Regions from separate parts of the Cellvibrio sp. QJXJ genome, predicted to be linked through region 1. Evidence: predicted binding sites of a transcription regulator. Region 1 holds the regulator's gene; each other region holds the start of a gene.

Region 1 (3,140 bases):
TTTTCGCGATAGGTTTCCAAGCTCTTGCGCCCATGCAGTAAAAAATCCATCCCGGTAGTTTTGCAATATTTCTGGTTGAGGTAGCTGGCAAACTTAATATTGTTTGCCGCTTCGGCCTTGGCGCGTTTACAGGTTTCGTCGCAAGCGAAGCTGAATGGTGAAAAACAAATAAGGGTGATGATCAAAAATATCTTCTTCATAGGGTTCGCCATTATTAAAGTTATTGGAAAGCTAAACAGCAGATACGTGATATAAATCACTTTTTAAGAAACGTCAAGTATTGTAAATAAAATAGCCCTTACTAATTACTTATAGATCTAAGCCTAGGCCAACCCGCAAAAAATACAAATAATTACCCCTTAGCCTCACTATCAGGGGCGATGCTTAATTCAGAAGGTCAAGAGATGGTTGGCTCGGGAGAAACAGAATAGGCGTGGGGAAAATCAGATGATGGGCATGCAAGATCGCACCAGTAGTGATAAACCACTGGTGCGATTGAAACATTAACCGAAGAAACCCATCGGGCTTTTGGTGATGGCGACACTGATGATGTAAGCGAATACTACGAGTGCGTCAATCCATAGAATTTTTTGCACCAGGGGTTTGCTAACTTTAAAGGCACCTACACCCAGAATAATAAAAACAACCAAACCAATAATTTTTGCCATCAACCATGGCTGTTCACCTGGTTTCATGCCCAAATGTACCGCGAGCACAATACCCGAGACCAACATAATGGTGTTGATAATGTGGGGGGCAATTTTTAGCAGTTTTTTATGCAACATGGATGAATTCATAAATAACAAAACACCACGCACTAAAAAAATGAGCAGTGAAAGTACAACAAAAGTTAAATGCAAATGTTTAAGGGCTAAATACACGGTGGTTTCCTTTTTTGTTTATGTGAAAATTATTGAAATTGTCGGTAATAAACTCAGGTGTCCGGGCTGAGCGCTTTACCTACCAGTGCGAGCATGCTGTCACTCAGTGGTAATTTCAGTGCGGCGTCATGGCCCTTGGCTGACATTTTGTTCCAGGTCTTGCGGATAATATCAATCAGTTTTACTTCATCGTGTTTGCTGGCAAAGTCTTCTAAATAAAATTCAATAAACACCAGGCAAATCACATCTTCCAGTGTTTGTACTTCTTCATCGCGCTTTAAACTGCGTTTAAGCAGCAAGTCTTTTACGCGAGAGATGATTCTTTCGTCGTAACCCTGTGCGGCCATAATTTCACCGGCGATATCGCCGTGCATTTGCGCTAAATCCAGACGCCACTTTTTATAGCCGCTACGATCCATTGGGTAGTCAGAGCGCGGAATCTTCCAGCGACAAATATGCTGGCTGCGTGTCGCGAGCTGTAACGCTTCGGATGCATCGGGGCAAAAACGTGACAGCTGTGCACTCATACGTTGGGCATAAATCCATTCTTTGGCAACGGTTTTGCCTTCTACTATTTCGCTATTTGGGTCTTGCAGGTTGGCGGCATCAAATGCGGCGAGGGTGTCTTGCAAACGCTGGTTGCTGATCATTGTAGGTGCTCGTGGTTTATTGCAGGTGCTTGCAGTGGTTAGCAGTGGCCATCGCCATTGGCGATATTGCGCAGCAACTCCATGTTAGTGATGAGGACTTCTTTTTTATCCACAGAAATCACCTCCTGTTTTTGCAAGCGAGTAAAAATACGGCTGACTGTTTCAATGGTCAGGCCCAAATAATTGCCAATATCGGTGCGCGACATAGGTAAGCGGAAGGCATTGGCCGATAGCTGGCGGCGGCTATTGCGGCTGGAAATACTCAGCAGTAGGGCGGCAATGCGCTCTTCGGCGCTGCTTTTGCTCAGCAGGGTAATAATTTGCTGATCCTGGGTAATTTCGCGGCTCATCAATTGAAAAAAGTGACGTTGCAGATTAGGGATTTGCAAGCTCAATTCTTCCATGCGATTAAACGGAATTTCGCACACCGATGCGGTTTCTAATGCGATTACTGAATTGGTGTAGCGATTGTCGGCAATACCATCCATGCCGACTACCTCGCCGGGCAAATAAAACCCGGTGACTTGTTCTTCACCGTTATCACTCAGGGTCAGTGCTTTTACTGCACCCGAACGAATGGCATACACCGAGTGAAAGTGGTCATTAGCGCGATAGAGATAATCGCCTTTTTGTAGCGGTTTACCGCGTTGGATAATACCGTTCAAGCGGTCGATATCCTCAATGTGCAGGCTGATAGGCAGGCAAATAGTATTTAAACGGCAATTGCCGCAGCTGACGCGCTTATCGTGAGGGCAGCTTGAATCCTGGGTTTTTACAATGTTCTGATTAGCTGTCATGGGTCCACCACCTCGAATATAAGACTATGGCAGGAAAACTCCGCGCCAACAGTATGATGAGTGATTGTTGCAGCTTTAACGGGGGCGGTAAATAGTTGATTTAGCTCAAATGTCTGGATAAATTTAATCCTGCGGGAGACGTTGTTGAGTCGTGCTGCTTTATAACCAAAAAGCCATATTCTTTGTTAAAACCCCCTCTTTACTTGCAGTGGGCCGGATAATATATTTATTCCGCTGGCCAGTTAGCAGCATTATTTATGGTAAGTCACATCGTTGTACTAGCAGTGAATCTCTTAGCACCTCGTTTTGTTTTTCATAAGTAAGATCTGAATCCGCCAGCACAATCCCACTTGGGGTATTCATTTTTATTTAAAGAAACATCGAGGTTTATTATGGCTAGAAGCACTGGTACCGTTAAATGGTTCAACGAGTCTAAAGGTTTTGGTTTTATCGCGAGCGAGGCCGGCCAGGACGTATTTGTTCACTACAGCGCAATCAGCGGTTCAGGTTTTAAAACCCTGGCTGAAGGCCAGCGTGTAGAGTTCGACGTAAAACCCGGTCAAAAAGGCCCGCAAGCCGAGAATGTCATTGGTTTGTAATTCGTCGCGCCTGCACATTTGAGCGACCAGTAATAGGAAGCCGCCCGGTGTAATCCCGGGCGGCTTTTTTGTTTTTGATGGGATTATTTTGGATGGGGATAGTAGTGTGGTGGATGTGGGTTAACTCGCCACCATAACGCGGTTGCGACCCGCTTCTTTCGCGCGGTACAGCGCCTGATCCGCCCGCGCGAGCCATGCGCTAAAAGAGGTATC
Region 2 (3,140 bases), 580 kb from region 1:
AACACCGGTTGCATTACTATCTTCACTGATTGCGCCAACCACCATGGTATTGCCATCGGTAGACAGGGCAATGCTCACACCAAAGGCGTCGTTTTGTTCCGCATTGGATGCTTTAACATGGGACTCTTCCTTCCAGCCATTCTCGCCTAAACGGAAGGTATAGATCGCACCTGAGGCTGAGCCACCGCGATAGCTGCTACCGGCGGAAGAGCTGCTTGAAGTAGTGCTGCTGCTTGAACTGCTGGTGCTGCTGGTAGATGAGCTGCTGGAGGGGTAAAACTCCAAACACGCCAGTGATGACATACTGCTTGAAGCGTTAAAGTTGAAAACGCCGCTTCTACTGATGAAGTCCTCAGACGTGCCAACCGCAAGGGTTTTACCATCACCGGAAAGTGCTAGCGATTCTCCAAAACGTAGCGCAACCGCTGATTGGGCAAAGGCGTGAAGTGTAGAGAAAATCGGTTTTACATAAGCATCTTGTGTCCAGGTGCCTGCGCTGCGGGTAAAGATGTAGACCGCGCCAACATCAAGAGTTCTTGCTGCCAGCAAATTACCAGTACCGCCTGAGGAAGCGGCAGAGCTGATGACCTGTTCATAATTGTCCTGATTACAGTTGACGCCATAAGATGGGCTGTCTTCCAATAAGGCCGATACTGCCAAGGTATTGCCGTCGTCAGACAATGCCACACGGTAACCAAAACGATCATTCGGCAGCACGCGAAGGCCATTTAAATTAGGCTGCTCGGTATTGGACGCTTTGAGGTAGGCCTGCTGTACCCAAAGCCCATCCTCTTTCACAAACACATAAACTGCACCGGCATTTACTATTTCGTTGTTGGTTTGATCACCATTAATACCAACCGCTTTACTGTCCTCTGCAGGCGCGCCAATCGCCATGGTCATGCCATCGCTTGAGAGGGTAATACTCCAACCGAACCAGTCAAATGAGCCGGTATTGGAGGCTTTGAAATAGCCGATGGCTTTGATCATTTCGGTGGCGGTAAATGTCATGTCCGAGCGCTGGCTGCAGTCGTCCGCAACACAGGCATCCACCCAATAACGGGTATTTACCCAGTCGTGAATGTGTACGCCAATTTCATCGCTGGCACTGGTGGTGGTGATGTTGTCAGCTAACAGCACTGCGCCGTTTTCAGCGTCTTGTTTGTAAAGTTTGTAGTGGGTTGCACCTTCTACCGCGCTCCACTGAAAAGTGAGTACTTTGGGGCTTTGTGCTTCCACTTTTACGCTGGGCCAAATGCCTGAGCCATTGGCGGGTACGGAGGCACTGCTAAAGCTGCTGCGCAGTGATGAGCTGCTGCTAATAGAAGAGCTGCTGGCTGATGATTTGTTGTCGCTTCCGCCGCCACAGGCAGTGAGCAAAAATGAACCGGCTGCGAGAGAGAGCAGCAAGGTGGTGCGCTGTAATAGCGGGGATAAACGATCAATATTCATTCAGCGTGTTCCTGAGGTTTAAAACTGGTCGGTGATTCTGTGTGTCGCGGCGCTTGGTGTCAATCAAATCGCCCGCATTTAGGCTTGGCTGCTTAATAAATAGAAGCCGCATAGAGACCGTGAAAACAGGCAATTGGTTCAGTGATTTTATGCGGTGTTAAATCTAACGAACTTGGGTGGGGTGAGTTGTTAGCAATTGTGCGAGTGAATGGCGCCCTGTGAGTGTGCGGGCGCCATGTAGCGGGAGGGCAGGTTAAAGCGTTTTCAGGTATTCAACCAGTGCCAAACGCTGTGCATGGTTGATAGGGTTTAGCTGGCGCATTTTGGGTTTGCCTTGTGCATCCTTCAATGGGCGCCCCTGTGCATCCAGAATAAATACCGGCGTCACGCCAGCGGCATATTCATGACCTTTATTGGAGTTGCTAGGCAGGCTGGTATCAAACACAAACAAGTCGGGGTATTGCGCCGGGTCACGCCCTACCATACCTACTTTTACTGGGTCCAGTTCGCGCACCCCTATCGTAAATTTGTTGGGGCGACAGGTTTTGCCACTGATGATTTCAGCATCACTGCAGCTGGGCATAAACAGTTCATACAAGCTGGGCACTGAGCCGTTGTGTAAATAAGGTGCTGTAGCCCAAATGCCATTGAGCGGGCGCGCTTTGTAAGCAGCGAGTGTGGCGGGGTTGTTTTTGTTGACGATTTCAAAGTCCAGATGCCGCTCGGTTTTTTTAATCGGGTTATCGCCGATGGAAGTCACCAAGTCATAGAGTTTCTCCGCCCAGCGGCGGATAAACGTTTTATCGTGATCCGGCTCCAGCAAAACTCCCTCAACTGCTGCACTCAGGGCAGGTAAGACCGGTGTATTGGCGCTAAAACGCGGCGAGCGAGGGTCGAGTGGTTTGATTCTATCGCGCTCAAAATAACCGCTTTTGCCGGTGTAGTTGAGTGCATTCATCGCCATGTATGGATCAGTACCGATGGTTTGCAGGCTGGCAAATTGAGATATCACACGTCGTTTGGGGTCGGTGCGGTCAATGGCTTCATGACAGGTGTGGCACTGGTATTCAATAAATATCTCCCTGCCTTGCTCGGCCAAATGCTGGTTAATGGCAGGCAATACATTTTGCTCGGCCAATTGTTGCCAGCTGGGCGACCACAGACTTTCAAGGTGACGCTCCATACGTGTCAGGTTGCGCACTACTACTGAGGAGCGGTAGCCCAGATCACCTGGCTTTTTATCCAGATCAAACTGTGCAAAGACACCGAGTGCTTCACCCGTATTGCGACCCAATGGCCCTGCTAATTCGTTATCGCCCACACCGTTCCACTGCACAAAGTCGTGCTGTGGGGTATCCCATAAATAGGGGTAGCTCACTGGTGCACTGGCGGGATTGAAGTTGGGTTCTTTGGGGGTGAGGTGGGCGAGAATACGGTTGTAAATGCGCCCAAAGGCATCGAGGCGCCCGTAACCATAAGCGACGCTTTGATTGCCGTGGCGCGGCTCATTGATCTGGTTGTAATGGGCGATTTGCGCGGCGACCTCGCTCAGCTCCACACGAAAGGCTTCTTGATCGGCGGGATATCGTGCTTTTAATACGTTTTTCGCAAGCCGCTCAAATTTGGCTGGCTCGTCGAGGCTGGTATTCAGCGCGGCAGACAAACTCTTTAGCATCTTTTCCATATCT
Region 3 (3,140 bases), 620 kb from region 1:
TCAAAGAGATAAGCGGGCACAACACGATCTTTAATAATTTTTTGATCGTTGTAGATGTCGTTAATAAATAAATTAAGTGCAGTTAAACGCTGGATTAATCCGCGTTCGGTTTTTTGCCATTCACGTTGCGGAATAATGCGCGGAATAATATCAAAGGGCCATTCGCGGTCGATGTTGCCTGCATCGCTGTAAACGGTAAATGAAATGCCCATGGTTTTAATAGCGAGTTCGGCCGACAACTTTCGCTCTTGTAATTCTGCACCACTGAGCGAGGCGAGATACTGGGCGAGGTGACGGGTTTCCGGACGGGCTTGGCCGGGCGCGCGAATCAGTTCATCATAGAAATGGCCAGAGTGATAATTCTGCCAATCTATTTTCATTTCACTCATAGTGACTTCCTTTAACATCGCGGCCTCGCTCTCTAGAGTATGCGCTTTTAGCATTGTTATAGCGCCCGCCGAAGTCTCCTCCCTGATGTCCGTTTCTCCCGTCCCCGGAGAATTTCAGCAGGCTACATCCAACCGTTGCAATAAAGCTGCCAACGCATACGCAATTTGGGTCAAGCGGGCTTCACAGGGGTTTAATCCGAAACCAACCCGCAATACTCTGGCGCCGGGCGGTGGCCGGCAGCACTTCATGCGGAAAATCTTCACTCAAGAACAACACCAGCCTGCCATATTCTGGTGCAAGGCGCAGCAATTCATTCTCACCCGCCTCACCATAGAGCACCAATTCACCGCCCTGGGTTTTATCCCACTCAGGATTCAAATACAGCACGCTGGACAACTTGCGTCCGGGTTTACCGCGAAATGCATCGCGGTGCTTTTGGTAAAACGCGCCTGGCTCATAAACCGCGTAGTGGCTTTCGTAATCAAACAAACCGAGAAACAAACGCTGGTTCAGAGCTTCACGCAGTTTATCCATCCAGCATAAAAATTCAGTGACAGCGGGAACACCTGGCTCCAACCATTGGATTGCGTCGCCACGAATGGTGTTATTGCGCTGGTAATCGCCCTGCCGCCCCACACCAGCGGGGTTTAACGCCGTGTCTTGCCGCTGCAAATTCAACAATAAGCCGTTGCATAAATCGTCCGGCAGCGGGTTTTGCAACACTATATAACCCGGCCCGGCCAAGGCATCGGCGATCTCGTCATAGAGCAAATCGAGGTCGGTAGCGTAAACAGTATCGAGAGAATTGGTCATGGGTAAATCGTCAATAAAAAGAAAAGGCGCGCACGCCAGTAAAAATCGGCGCAATTATTCAGATAGCCCGCATTATAGGCTTGATCCATATCAAGTCACTGCACAGCACAAGTTTTTACCATGGGCAAAACTCATCGGGAAAATTGCCAATGTCACTCTTTATTCAACCGCTGGATTGGGATAAACAATTGCTACAGCGTTACGATCTGGCCGGGCCGCGCTATACCTCCTACCCTACTGCACCGCAATTCCAAGAAGCCTTCAGCGAAACGTCGCTGCGCAATGCCATCGGCCGTAGCAATAAAGCTGGCCGCCCGCTCTCGCTGTATTTTCACATCCCCTTCTGCGATAGCCTCTGTTACTACTGCGGCTGCAACAAAATTGTGACTAACAATAAAAGCCGCGCCCTGCCCTATTTGCAGCGCATGATTCAAGAACTTGCGCTCTATGCGGATTTATTTAACACGGACAAAACCGTTAAACAATTACACTGGGGGGGCGGCACACCGACTTTTATCAGCGATGACGAAATGTCGCTATTGATGCACGCCACGCGCCGCTTATTTACCTTGGCCGATGACGATAGCGGAGAATTTTCGGTGGAAATTCACCCCGGCCGCGTGAGCACAAAAACCATGGGGCATTTGCGTGAGCTGGGTTTTAATCGCGTTAGCATGGGTGTGCAGGATTTTGATGAGCGCGTACAAAATGCCGTTAATCGCTACAACACCGTGGGACAAGTGAGTGAACTCACCCAGGCATTGCGCGCACAGCAATATAAATCCATCAGCATGGATTTAATTTACGGTTTGCCGCTACAAACCATTAACAGTTTGCGCGATACCTTAAATAAGGTGATCGACCTGAACCCGGATCGCTTATCGCTATTTAACTACGCGCACATGCCGCATCTGTTTAAAAGCCAGCAATTAATTAACGAGCAGGATTTACCCTCCGCCAGCGCCAAACTGGAAATGCTGCAGTTCGCGATTCAAACGCTGGAAGCAGCTGGCTATCGCTACATAGGCATGGATCATTTCGCCAAACCGGATGACGAATTGGCGCGCGCGCAAGACGCTGGAAAACTGCAACGCAATTTTCAAGGCTACTCCACCCACGGCGATTGCGATTTATTGGCGGTAGGCGTTTCCTCTATCAGCATGATCGACAATGTCTACGTGCAAAACGCGAAGGAATTAAATGCTTACCAACAAAAAATGGACATGGGTTTATTACCCATCAATAAAGGTTTCACCCTGAACGATGAAGACCTGCTGCGCCGCTTTGTGATTAATCGCCTCATTTGTCACTGCAAATTGGACTTTGCCGAATTACAGCAAGTGTTTGATATAGAGGCTACCCATTATTTTGCAAACGAACTGGCGCAATTAAAACCCATGCAAGAAGATGGGTTGCTCAATATCGATGCGAAAGGCATTAGCGTACACAATAAAGGACGTATATTAATTCGTCGGGTGTGTATGGTGTTTGATGAATATCTGCAAAAAGCCAAACAGGATTCAGCACAGATTCGCTATTCTAAAATTATTTAGAAATATCTCTCTAGCCAAAATAAAAAAGCCCGGTGCGATTACCGCATCGGGCACAAAAGGCAGACGAATCTGCCACGACAAGCTAGACGAGCAAAAAAACAAGAACTAAAAACTAAAGCGAGTGCGACACTTGTGCAGTGCCTAACTCCATTAACGCCAAATCAATCGCCCCCACAATCCCCGCTTTACCATCAAGGCCAGTAGGCAGTATGTATTGATCCATCCGCGTTAAAATCGATTCCGGCGCGTAGCCGTTAATTAATTCCAGAAACTTACTGCGCACCAGCGGAAAAAGTAATTTTTTATCCATCACCCCACCGCCTAAAATAATTTTTTGCGGTGCAAAACACTGGGTTAAATTCACGCACATAGTCGCCAAATAAT
Region 4 (3,140 bases), 740 kb from region 1:
CGGCTGGCCTTATTATGATTGTTCTCATGCCGGGCTAGGTGTAAATGAGTGTAGCAGAGGGCAGCGGATTTCACGGGCAGTGCTTGTATTCGCCGGTCATCTCCGTTAAAAAGCCGCCTCGCAACCTGCGCGCCGCCACTGGATACATTTGCCCCAGAGTTATTTATGAACAGACCTCTCACCCCCGAATACCTGCAGCGTTTTGGCGGCCTGGGCCGACTTTACGGCCAAGCCGCCCTGCCCGCACTGACGAACGCGCATTTTGCAGTGATCGGTTTGGGTGGTGTGGGTACCTGGGTGGCGGAAGCCCTCGCGCGCTCCGGTGTGGGCGAACTGACACTGATCGAGATGGACGAGGTGTGTATCACCAATACCAACCGCCAATCCCACGCGCTGCAATCCACCATCGGGCAATCCAAAAATCAGGTGATTAGCGAGCGCCTGCGCGATATCAACCCCGAATTAATTATTCATTCGGTGGAAGATTTTATCGACGATCACAACATGAAAGCGCTGATTGGCAAACACCACCATGTGGTGATTGATGCGATTGATGCCGCGCATTTAAAAGCGCGGCTGGTGGCTTATTGTTTGGCGATTAAAGTGCGCCTGATTACCATTGGTTCCTCGGGCGGCAAACGCAGCCCGCAAGCGGTCACGGTGGATGATTTGGGCCGCAGTATTAGCGACCCCATGCTCGGCAAAGTACGCACGCAGTTGTATCGCCACCACAATTTTGCGCGCGATAAAAATCGCAAATTTCGCGTGGATGCAGTGTATTCCACCGAACAGATGATTTACCCCAAACCCGACGGCTCGGTGTGTATGGATAAACAAGCGCTGGCCGACGGCGTGAAGCTGGATTGTGCTGGCGGTTTTGGCTCCAGCATGATGGTCACCGCCAGTTTTGGACTGGCGGCTGCGAATCGTGCGATTGAGCGTTATTTAACTAAGGTGCTTTAAAAAAACAAAAAAATTAAAAAAAGAAACTGCTTAAAAACAACGTTTAATTTCATTTAGTTTTTAAAACCCTCCAAAAGTTGATTTACATCAAGTAGTACGCGCCATTTTGTTGCACTCTGCTCAAATACAACTAGGCTGAAGCTCGGAGTTAGTAATAACCCTTGGAGAAAGCCAATGCAGGACCTGCCCATCGCTGAAGAGCGCGCAGAAAGTAGCGCCGAAGACGCCCAACGCAATCAACAACAAAAACAAAAAAAACGCGAATGGCGCTTATTCATTTTTATCATCGTTTTCCTCTTCCCTATATTGACCGTGGCACTTGTCAGTGCGATGGGGTTTTCTATTTGGTTTTATCAACTTATCGCCGGGCCACCGGGTGCGGGTTGATGTTGTATTGCCGCTAAAAATCACACAGGAGTGGTTATGCAGAGTTCGCTAATTGCCACCGAGGTGCTCAACGCACCGCCCACACACTTGCATATCGCCAGTTTTATTGCCCACGTGCGCCCCGAAAAAATGGCGTCGCTTAAAGTCTGGTTAACTGACATGCAACAAATGGAAATTCACGCCGAAAATGAACAAGGCAAATTAGTGCTGGTGACTGAGAGCAATAACGAGCAGCAAATTTTGCACTTACTCGATGAACTGCGTGCGCAAGCCGGTGTGCTCAACGCCGCATTGGTGTATCACGAACAAATTGACCTGGATGAATTAGCCGCCGAGGACCAGCTTTGATGAACATCACCCGCCGCTTATTTGCTAAAGCCAACGCCGCTGCGGTTGCCGCCGCCGCGATTGGTTTACCGCTGCCCGCCAGCGCGAGTAATTTAATTACCAACCGCGAACTCACCAACCTTAAATGGAACAAAGCGCCTTGCCGTTTTTGCGGCACTGGCTGCGGAGTGATGGTGGCCACCAAAGACAACCACGTGGTCGCCACCCACGGTGATGTAAAAGCCGAAGTGAACCGCGGCTTGAATTGTGCGAAGGGTTATTTCCTTTCCAAAATCATGTACGGCAGCGACCGTTTGCAACAGCCCATGCTGCGCATGACGAACGGCGAGTACGATAAAAATGGCGAGTTCACGCCCATCACTTGGGCACAAGCCTTTGCGATTATGGCCGACAAAGCCAAAACCGCCCTGCGCGATCACGGCCCCGAAAGTGTGGCCATGTTTGGCTCCGGCCAATGGACTATTTGGGAAGCCTATGCCGCGAGCAAATTGATGAAAGCTGGCTTGCGCACCAACAACCTTGACCCGAATGCACGCCACTGTATGGCGTCCGCCGTGGCCGGTTTTATGCGCACCTTTGGCATGGACGAACCCATGGGCTGCTACGACGATTTTGAAGCCGCCGATGCTTTTGTGCTTTGGGGTTCCAACATGGCGGAGATGCACCCGATTTTGTGGAGCCGCATCACCGACCGGCGCATGTCCTTCCCCCATGTGCAAGTCGCAGTGTTATCGCCCTATGAAACACGCAGTTTTGAATTGGCCGATGTGCCGCTGATTTTTAAACCGCAAACCGATTTAATTATTCTGAATTACATCGCCAATCACATTATTCAAAGCGGCAAGGTGAATCAGGAATTTGTGAAAAATCACACTCGTTTTGCCAAAGGGCAAGACGATATTGGCTACGGCCTGCGCCCGGAAGACGAACGCCAAAAAAGCGCCAAAGGTGCCGACAAAGCCAATACCTGGAGCGATATTACTTTTGACGATTTTGCCGACTACGTAAAACCCTACACTCTTGAACACACCGCCAAAGAAACCGGTGTGGGCAAAGATCACTTGCTACGTTTGGCAGAGATTTACGCTGACCCGAAAATCAAAGTCATGTCGCTGTGGACCATGGGTTTTAATCAGCATACGCGCGGTGTATGGGCCAATAACATGGTGTACAACCTGCATTTGCTCACCGGCAAAATTGCCGAACCGGGCAACAGCCCTTTCTCGCTTACCGGTCAGCCATCGGCCTGCGGCTCGGCGCGGGAAGTGGGTACTTTTTCCCATCGCTTACCCGCGGATTTGTTAGTCACTGACCCCAAACATCGCGCGATTACCGAAAAAATCTGGAAGCTGCCCGAAGGCACCATCCCCGAAAAAGTAGGCTTCTCGGCAGTGCATCAAAGCCGCAAATTAAAAGATGGCGTGATTCGTTTTTATTGGACC

Evidence for each region. Region 1 encodes FNR, which switches genes on or off when oxygen is low (the NO sensors DNR and NnrR bind a similar motif). Its sites were predicted from a motif close to TTGATNNNNATCAA; they were not measured.
Region 2: NNX04_RS20020 (FG-GAP repeat protein) is a predicted target of FNR. The motif match lies at 1,506-1,519, and genes of this name have one in related genera.
Region 3: hemN (oxygen-independent coproporphyrinogen III oxidase) is a predicted target of FNR. The motif match lies at 1,284-1,297, and genes of this name have one in related genera.
Region 4: NNX04_RS19345 (periplasmic nitrate reductase, NapE protein) is a predicted target of FNR. The motif match lies at 1,041-1,054, and genes of this name have one in related genera.

The regions. Positions count from the first base shown of each region.
Region 1 covers NZ_CP101662.1:377,549-380,688, forward strand. The annotation lists gene NNX04_RS01685 (hypothetical protein) at 1-200, opposite strand, end outside; gene NNX04_RS01690 (SirB2 family protein) at 504-881, opposite strand; gene NNX04_RS01695 (DUF4202 domain-containing protein) at 935-1,531, opposite strand; gene fnr (fumarate/nitrate reduction transcriptional regulator Fnr) at 1,570-2,328, opposite strand; gene NNX04_RS01705 (cold-shock protein) at 2,721-2,927, shown strand; gene NNX04_RS01710 (GGDEF domain-containing protein) at 3,048-3,140, opposite strand, start outside.
Region 2 covers NZ_CP101662.1:4,625,403-4,628,542, forward strand. The annotation lists gene NNX04_RS20020 (FG-GAP repeat protein) at 1-1,452, opposite strand, end outside; gene NNX04_RS20025 (di-heme-cytochrome C peroxidase) at 1,706-3,140, opposite strand, start outside.
Region 3 covers NZ_CP101662.1:4,589,988-4,593,127, reverse strand. The annotation lists gene NNX04_RS19910 (circularly permuted type 2 ATP-grasp protein) at 1-380, opposite strand, end outside; gene NNX04_RS19905 (2OG-Fe(II) oxygenase) at 571-1,203, opposite strand; gene hemN (oxygen-independent coproporphyrinogen III oxidase) at 1,353-2,756, shown strand; gene NNX04_RS19895 (ROK family protein) at 2,869-3,140, opposite strand, start outside.
Region 4 covers NZ_CP101662.1:4,463,486-4,466,625, reverse strand. The annotation lists gene NNX04_RS19350 (tRNA threonylcarbamoyladenosine dehydratase) at 166-963, shown strand; gene NNX04_RS19345 (periplasmic nitrate reductase, NapE protein) at 1,138-1,350, shown strand; gene NNX04_RS19340 (chaperone NapD) at 1,387-1,698, shown strand; gene napA (nitrate reductase catalytic subunit NapA) at 1,698-3,140, shown strand, end outside.